DNA from 2 places in the Streptomyces sp. NPDC047315 genome. Region 2 is predicted to be linked to the other one. Evidence: riboswitches for the same ligand, from Rfam matches in the RefSeq annotation. Region 2 holds a riboswitch; the other holds the start of a gene.

Region 1 (4,202 bases), on a different contig from region 2:
GCTGCGCGAGGTCGTCGAGGAGGAGGTGCCGGCGCGTGCGCTGATGGCCGCGTACCGACTGCCGCACGACGGCACCCGCGAGTGCGACGCCGCCGACCTCGCGCTGACCGTCCTCGGCGGCGGCGAGTCGTCCCGGCTCCACAACCGCCTGGTGCGCCGGGACCAGACCGCCGTCGGCGCCGGGTTCGGGCTGCTGCGGCTGGCGGGCGCGCCTTCGCTCGGCTGGCTGGACGTGAAGACCTCCGGCGGGGTCGAGGTCCCGCAGATCGAGGCCGCGGTCGACGAGGAGCTGGCCCGCTTCGCCGAGGAGGGCCCCACGGCCGAGGAGATGGAGCGCGCCCAGGCCCAGTTGGAGCGCGAATGGCTGGACCGGCTCGGCACCGTCGCCGGCCGCGCGGACGAACTGTGCCGGTACGCCGTGCTGTTCGGCGACCCGCAGCTCGCGCTGACCGCGGTGGACCGCGTGCTGAGCGTCACCGCCGAGGAGGTGCGCGACATCGCCCGCGCCCGGCTGCGCCCGGACAACAGGGCCGTGCTGGTCTACGAGCCGCTGCCGGCCGCCGACGCCGACGCCCAGAACGACGCAGGAGAGGGGGCGGACCAGTGACCGACGCCGCCGAGCCGCTGACGACGATGGACTTCCACCCCATGCCCACGTCCGGGGAGCCCACCCCCTGGGCGTTCCCCGCGCCCGGGCGCGGGACCCTCGACAACGGCCTGACCGTGCTGCACTGTCACCGCCCCGGCCAGCAGGTGGTGGCGGTCGAGGTCATCCTCGACGCCCCCCTGGGCGCCGAGCCCGAGGGCTTCGACGGGGTCGCCACCATCATGGCGCGCGCCCTGTCCGAAGGCACCAAGTCCCGGTCGGCCGAGGAGTTCGCGGCCGAGCTGGAGCGCTGCGGCGCCACGCTCGACGCCCACGCCGACCACCCCGCCGTCCGGGTCTCCCTGGAGGTCCCGGTCTCCCGGCTCCCCAAGGCGCTCGGGCTGCTGGCGGAGGCGCTGCGCGAGCCCGCGTTCGACGACGGCGAGGTCAAACGTCTGGTTCGCAACCGCCTGGACGAGATCCCGCACGAGACGGCGAACCCGGGACGGCGCGCCGCCAAGGAGCTGTACCGGCGGCTGTTCCCCGCCTCGCTGCGGATGTCCCGGCCCCGCCAGGGCACCGAGGAGACGGTGACCCGGATCGACTCGACCGCCGTACGGGCGTTCTTCGACGCCCACGTACGGCCTGCCACCAGCACCGTGGTCGTCGTCGGCGACCTGACCGGGGTGGACCTGGACGCGGTGCTCGCCGACACCCTCGGCGCGTGGACGGGCGACACCGCCCCGGCGCACCCCCGGGCCGAGATCACCGCCGACGACGCCGGTCGGGTGTTCGTCGTGGACCGCCCCGGTGCGGTGCAGACCCAGCTGCTGATCGGCCGGATCGGCGCGGACCGGCACGACCGCGTCTGGCCCGCCCAGGTGCTCGGCACGTACTGCCTCGGCGGCACCCTGACGTCCCGGCTGGACCGCGTGCTGCGCGAGGAGAAGGGCTACACCTACGGCGTACGGGCCTTCGCGCAGGTCCTGTGCTCGGCGCCCGACGGGTCGGGGGCCGCGCTGCTCGGGATCAGCGGCTCGGTCGACACGCCCAACACCGGCCCCGCGCTGGCGGACCTGTGGCAGGTGCTGCGCACGCTGGCCGCCGAGGGCCTGACGGACGCGGAGCGCGACGTCGCCGTGCAGAACCTGGTCGGGGTCGCCCCGCTGCGGTACGAGACGGCGCTGTCGGTCGCCGGCACCTTCGCCGACCAGGTCGAGCAGCACCTTCCGGACGACTTCCAGGCGCAGTTGTACGCCCGGCTGGCGCAGACGGGCACGGTGGAGGCGACCGCCGCGGTGGTGAACGCCTTCCCCGTCGACCGGCTGGTCACGGTGCTCGTCGGCGACGCGGCGCAGATCGCGGAGCCGGTGCGCGAGCTGGGGATCGGGGAAGTGACGGTGGTCAAGGGCTGACGGAGCCCGTCTCCCGGCGCAGGAGCCCGTAGGGGCCCGTAGCGGAGCCCCGGCGTCCACGGCGGACGCCGGGGCTCCGTCACGTCCCGTCCCGTCACGTCCGGTACGGACGGCCGCCCGTGGTCGTGGGGTGCCCTCGTGGTCACACTTCGCGCACACCGGCGCCATCGGACCGTCACCCGACGGCCGTACGTCCGTTGCACGTTCGCCGTCCGGGCGTCGTATCTCCCCGCCGAATGTCCTTTTTGATGGGAAGTCTGCCGACACGTGCTGTGGCATAGCCAACAAAGATCGTCGTTTGTTTGGCGAACGCGAGCGGGCCCGCCTAGCGTCGATCCGGCTGTTCGCCAGGAGCCCGCCGCACCCGCGGCACGGACAGTCATCGCCGAGTCCCCGCCGGGCGCGAGCCCAGGGGAGCCGGGGACCCAGTTCCCCCGGGGTGAATCGGCCCCTCCGCGGCCTGCGGAGGAGCCGTAGGAGACCTTCCTCTCTCCGAACCCGTCAGCTAACCCGGTAGGCGAGAAGGAAGGAAAGGACCGGCCACGCCATGGCGTTCGCCCGACCCACCGGGAAGCACCGTGCCCCCAGCCGCGTGACGCGCAGGAGCGCGAGCATCGCCGGCGCTGCGACCCTCGCCACCTCCGGGGTGATCGGCACCCTCGCGTCCCCCGCGTTCGCGACGGGGACCGAGCCGCGCAACGACGGCGACACCGGGTCGCTGAGCGCCGAGGACACCGGCACGCTCCAGATGCTGGCCGCCACCGACACCCTCGCCGAGCAGGTCACCGACCAGGCCGTCGACCAGAAGCGCGAGGCCGTCGCCCGCGCCGAAGCGGCGGCGGAGGCGAAGCGCAAGGTCGAGGCGGAGCGCAAGGCCGCCGAGCGCGCCGCCCGCGAGGCCGAGCGTCAGCGGCTGCTGAACTCCTACCAGCTGCCCGTCGCCGGCTCTCACGTCACCACCTCGTACCAGGCCAACAGCTCGCTGTGGTCCTCCGGCAGCCACAGCGGCGTCGACTTCCACGCCTCGTCCGGCACCGAGGTCGTCTCCGTGGGCGCGGGCACCGTCGTCGAGGCCGGCTGGGGCGGCGCGTACGGCTACAACGTCGTCATCAAGATGCGCGACGGCTCGTACACCCAGTACGCCCACCTCTCCGCGGTCACCGTCGGCGAGGGGCAGGCCGTGATGCCGGGCCAGCGGATCGGGCGCGCGGGCTCCACCGGCAACTCCACCGGGGCGCACCTCCACTTCGAGGCCCGCAGCGGCGCCGACTACGGCTCGGACGTCAATCCGGTCGCGTATCTGCGCGCCCGCGGCGTGAACGTCTGACCCGCGGAATCCTGCTTCGAGCTTCGACGTGCCCCGGTGCGACCGCGCCGGGGCACGTCGGCGTTGGCCGGGGCGCACCGAGGCACGACAAAGGCGCTGACCCCGAAGGTTCAGCGCCTTTGTCCCGGTGCGAGCCGCGGGCCCGCGAAAGTCGAGCGTTGGGTGGCTCAGACCGTCTCCGGCAGTTCCTCCAGCCCCTCGGCGACCAGCTTGGCCAGCCGGTCCAGGGCGGCGTCCGCGCCGTCGGCGTCGGAGGCGAGGACGATCTCCTCGCCGCCCTGCGCGCCCAGGCCGAGCACGGCGAGCATGGAGGCGGCGTTGACCGGGTTGCCGTCGGCCTTGGCGATCGTCACGGGGACGCCGGAGGCCGTGGCGGCGCGGACGAAGATGGAGGCGGGTCGGGCGTGCAGGCCCTCGGCCCAACCGACGGTGACACGGCGCTCAGCCATGGTGTTGCCCTTCGAATCAGCTGTTGTCTAGACCAGTCCCGGTCAGTCTCTCACGACGCCCCGGGTGCTCCTACCGACCGTAAACCCCCGCCGCAAGCCCCGACGGCGCCCGACGGTGACGGGGCGGACGCGTTCGGCGATGGTGCCCGAGTCCGGTCCGACAGCACCACCACCGGGCGTCCGCGCCGTACGATTTCTGCCATGCAGACCGAGCGGGACCACGCCTACCCCGACCACTGGGAGGCGGACGTGGTGCTGCGCGACGGCGGTACCGCGCGCATCCGCCCCATCACCGTCGACGACGCCGACCGGCTGGTCAGCTTCTACGAACAGGTGTCGGACGAGTCGAAGTACTACCGCTTCTTCGCGCCCTACCCCCATCTGTCGCCCAAGGACGTGCACCGCTTCACCCACCACGACTACGT
Region 2 (4,202 bases):
TGGCGTCCGCCGAGCCCACGGCGCTGGCCTCCATGAGGGCGCGCACCGCGGCCCGTGACTTCGCCCGGCGCACGCAGGGGGCGGCAGCGGCGCACGCGGTGTCGGAGTACCAGCGCTTCGCGACCTCGCTCGCCTTCCTGCGCCACCGGGCGCAGCGCGGCACGGTCGACCCCGACTTCGTCGCACGGGAGCAGGAGCTGCTGCACCACATGTGGCGGCGCAAGGACGTCGCGAGCCCCGCGCTGACGTACGCGGCACGCGCGACGGGCGCGGTCCGGGTGCCCCCGCCGTACCGGGACTACGAGGGCTACAACCCGTACCGCGCATGACGCGGGGACGCCACTCCGGAAGAAGAGACCGACGGCCCTGGCGTCGGGGGGTGACACCAGGGCCATCGGCGATTCGGGGACGGCGGCGACGACGATGCTGATGACGGCGTACGGCACGGCCGGCAGCCGCGGCAACCGGCGGCTGGGGGCGCACGAACCCGCACTTCGGGAACTCAGGAGTGCGCGGAAGCCGCCACCCGCTCGTCGCGGCCGTCGTCGCGGCCGTCGTCGAGCCCAAAGCTCAGCTCAGGGCTCGGCGGGACTTGCTGATCAGACGCTGAGGCCCTTGCTCTGCAGCCAGGACGCCGGGTTGATGGTGGCGCCGCCCGGGGTCTGAACCTCCATGTGCAGGTGCGCGCCGGAGACGTTGCCGGTGGCGCCCACGCGCCCGACGCCGTCGCCCGCGACGACCTTCTGGCCCGCGCTCACGCCGACCGTCTGCATGTGGGCGTACATGATCTCGGTGCCGTCGTTCAGCTCCAGGATGACCTGGTAGCCGTACGCCGGGCCGGACCAGCCCGCGAACTTGACCGTACCGGCGCCCACGGCCTTCAGGGGGGTGCCCGCCGAAGCGACGAAGTCGAGGCCGGTGTGCTGGCCGGAGGACCACATGGAGCCGGACTGACCGTACGTCGCCGAGATGCTGTACGAGGAGAGCGGCAGCGCGAACATCTTCGCGAGCTTCGCCTTGCGCTCGGCCTCCGCCTTCGCCTTGGCCTCTGCTTCGGCCTTCTTCTTCTCGGCCTCCGCCTTCGCCTTGGCCTTGGCCTGGGCTTCCTTCTCGGCCTTCTCCTTCGCGGCCTTGTCGGCGGCGGCCTGCTTCGCGGCCTCGGCCTGGGCCTGCTGCTGCTCGGCCTGCTGGAGGATCCGGGAGCGGAGCGCCTCGCCGGCGCCGCCTTCGGCGGTGGCGCCCATCGCCATCAGCTCGTTGGCGCCCTCGCCGGACTGGTCGTCGCCGGACGGGTCGTCGTTCTTGTCGTCACCGCCCCCGAGGCCGTCGGGGAGGGAGATGGAAACCGGGGGCTTGTTCTGGGCGGTGGCGATGCCACCCGCGCCGACCGCCGCGATCACACCGACGCCGAGGACGGTGGAGCTACGGGCGAAGGCCCTGCGCTGCTGGCGCAGGACGCGGTGGCGACCGCGGGACGGAAGGACGGTCTCCGCGCTGGGGTTCCACTCGCCGTACGAGCGCTCGGCCCCGTTTTCGCTGAAGGCACCGGTCCTGGAGGACCCGGCAGGAGCTTCCGGGGCAGGGCTGTTGGACGCCACTGAGGCGTACTCCTTTCCTTCCTTCTCGCCTACCGGGTTAGCTGACGGGTTCGGAGCAGGAAGGTCTCCTACGGAACGCTTCGCAGGCTGCGAAGCATCCGATTCACCCCAAGAGGTGGTTCCCCGGTTCCCTTGCGGGATTCGGCGCGTGCGCACGGCGTCGCCCTGACGGCGACTGGGACGACCGCGCTGCGTTATCGAACGTTAATAGACACGGGTCCCGGATTCCAAGCCGGTCCCCATGATCGTTAACGATGATCGCGGAACCAACCGGGACACAAGCGGCCGGATTCGGGCGACTTGAGCGGCCCGAACGAGGTTTAGCCCGCACCACGCCCCTGCCATGACCCTGACAGTACGTCACATGGCGTGCTCCGAGCAGTCGTTCGACTACGCTGCGTGGACCCTCGACGCGACGTCGACCGCCGCGGCTCCGGCGGGCCGGGTGACCGCCAGCAGCGCCATGTCGTCCGTGGAGCCGCCCCCGGTGTGCCGGCGGACGTCGTCGATGAGCGCGTCCAACAGCTCCCCCGGGCCCGGGAAGACGCGCCCGACGAGCCGGGCGTCCGGCTCGTAGAAGGCGCCGGACGCATCCCGCGCCTCGGACAGCCCGTCGGTGTAGAGCAGCAGCGTCGCCCCCGGCGGCATCGGGTGCTCGTCCACCCGGTCCGGCCACTGCCCCAGCGCGTGCATCCCGAGCGGCAGCGCGGGCTCGCCCGGCTCCAGCCGCCCCAACCGCCCGTCGTCGCGGAGCAACAGCGGCTCCGGGTGCCCGCGGTTCACCAGCCGCACGACGCCCCCGCCGTGCGGGATCTCCGCGATGACCACGGTCGCGAACCCCTCGAAGGAGTCCACGTCTCCCTCGCCCCGCCGCCCCGCCTCCCGGTTCAGCGCCCGCTCCAGCCGTTCGGCCACCCCCTCCAGGGCGCGCTCCTGCTCGGCCGCCTCCCGGAACGAGCCGATCAGCACGGCCACCGCCTCCACCGCGCCGAGCCCCTTGCCCCGTACGTCCCCGACCACCAGCCGCACCCCGTGCGGGGTGTCCTGCACCGCGAAGAGGTCGCCCCCGATGAACGCGTCCGCCAGCGCCGCCTCGTACCGGGCCGCGATCCGCAGCCCGCCGATCTCCTCGGCGGGGGTGGGCAGCACGGCGCGCTGCGCGGTCTCGGCGATCACCCGGGCGGAGGCCAGCCGTTCATTGCTGCGCGCCACGACCCGGTTGATGAAGAGCGCCAGCACGGAGACGGTGAAGACGGTGGTCAGCTCGGTGTACGCCTGGGTCTGCCCGATCGAGTGGTTGTAGATGTCCAGGGCCAGCTCGGTCAGCACGGCGAAGGCGCCGGTCGCCAGCGTGACCGACCACGAGAAGAACGGGGCGGCGATCAGCGGGGCGGCCGTGAACATCGGCACCGCAGTGAACTTCCCCGGGGTCGACAGGTCGTAGACCACCCCGACGATGATCATCAGCGCCGGCAGCATCCGCGCGAAGCGCCGGGCACCGAAGCTGTTCCGCTCTTCCTCCGCCACGGATGCTCTCCTCCCCCCTCAGCCTCGGGCCGGCGGGCGGGGACGGCGAGCCGGCTGGGCCGGCCGGGGGACGCCTCCTGTGGGTGAGCGGGTGCGGGGAGACGGGAAGGGGCCGGGAAACGACGATGGCCCGGCACTCGATCGAGTGCCGGGCCACGGTCTTCAGTAGCGGGGACAGGATTTGAACCTGCGACCTCTGGGTTATGAGCCCAGCGAGCTACCGAGCTGCTCCACCCCGCGTCGGTGAACACAACTCTACGCCATCCGGAGCAGTGCTCGCGACCAAGGGTCCCCCGCCGGCGGGGGACCCCGGGGCTCAGGCGGTGATCACGGGGGCCTCAGTCGGTGAGGTGTCGCTCCGCGTACGCCGCCATCGCGTCCCGTACGAAGACCGCCGTGCCCTCGCCGTGCCGGTCGTAGTTGCGCCCGAAGCGCGGATCGGCGACGAACATCTCGCCGAGCCCGGCGAAGTGCGCCTTCGACGGGGCGCCCATCAGGGACTGCCACGCGTACATCCGCCGGGTGACCTCCTGCGCCACCTCGCCGTCGGCCGGGTGCCCGGCCTGGAGCACCCGCGCGTAGTCCCGGGCGATGTCGTCGTGGGCGCGCTGGTGGTCCCGGCGCTCCTGCCCGCTCAGCGATCGCCAGGTGCGGTCGCTGCGCTGCCAGGCGTCCGTGCCCCAGCGCTCGGTCACCTCCTGCTCGTACTGCGTGTGGTCGAAGCCGTCGAGCACGTCCTCAGCCATCAGTTCCTCCCCTCGTTCGGTCTTGTGCAGGGTGGTCCGCACCGAGGCGATCTGTCGCCCGATGCGTTCGCGCTCCAGCTCCAGCAGCCCGAGGTGGGCGCGGAGCGCGGCGGCCGTGTCCCGCTGCCCGGCCAGCACCTCGGCGATGGCGGGCAGCCCGAGCCCCAGCTCGCGCAGGAGCAGGATGCGCTGGAGGCGCACCAGCTCTTCGGGGCCGTAGTAGCGGTAGCCGTTGGCACCGACCCGGCACGGCTCCAGCAGCCCGACGTCCCCGTAGTGCCGCAGGGTGCGGCTGGTCGTACCGGCGCGGCGGGCGACTTCTTGGATCGAC

The links. Region 2 has a riboswitch for cyclic di-AMP ahead of ABZ842_RS12245 (M23 family metallopeptidase). Riboswitches for the same ligand answer to the same signal wherever they lie in the genome.
Region 1: it holds a riboswitch for cyclic di-AMP, as region 2 does, so the genes downstream of both, ABZ842_RS32815 (M23 family metallopeptidase) here and ABZ842_RS12245 (M23 family metallopeptidase) in region 2, are expected to answer to the same signal.

What each region holds. Positions count from the first base shown of each region.
Region 1 covers NZ_JBEYTZ010000038.1:69,078-73,279, forward strand. Annotated here, with positions in the region: gene ABZ842_RS32805 (pitrilysin family protein) at 1-607, shown strand, start outside; gene ABZ842_RS32810 (pitrilysin family protein) at 604-2,001, shown strand; cyclic di-AMP (ydaO/yuaA leader) riboswitch at 2,375-2,535, shown strand; gene ABZ842_RS32815 (M23 family metallopeptidase) at 2,549-3,328, shown strand; gene ABZ842_RS32820 (HPr family phosphocarrier protein) at 3,496-3,777, opposite strand; gene ABZ842_RS32825 (GNAT family N-acetyltransferase) at 3,979-4,202, shown strand, end outside.
Region 2 covers NZ_JBEYTZ010000009.1:18,435-22,636, forward strand. Annotated here, with positions in the region: gene ABZ842_RS12240 (PrsW family intramembrane metalloprotease) at 1-329, shown strand, start outside; gene ABZ842_RS12245 (M23 family metallopeptidase) at 600-1,598, opposite strand; cyclic di-AMP (ydaO/yuaA leader) riboswitch at 1,610-1,755, opposite strand; gene ABZ842_RS12250 (PP2C family protein-serine/threonine phosphatase) at 1,989-3,125, opposite strand; tRNA gene ABZ842_RS12255 (tRNA-Met) at 3,292-3,365, opposite strand; gene ABZ842_RS12260 (MerR family transcriptional regulator) at 3,464-4,202, opposite strand, start outside.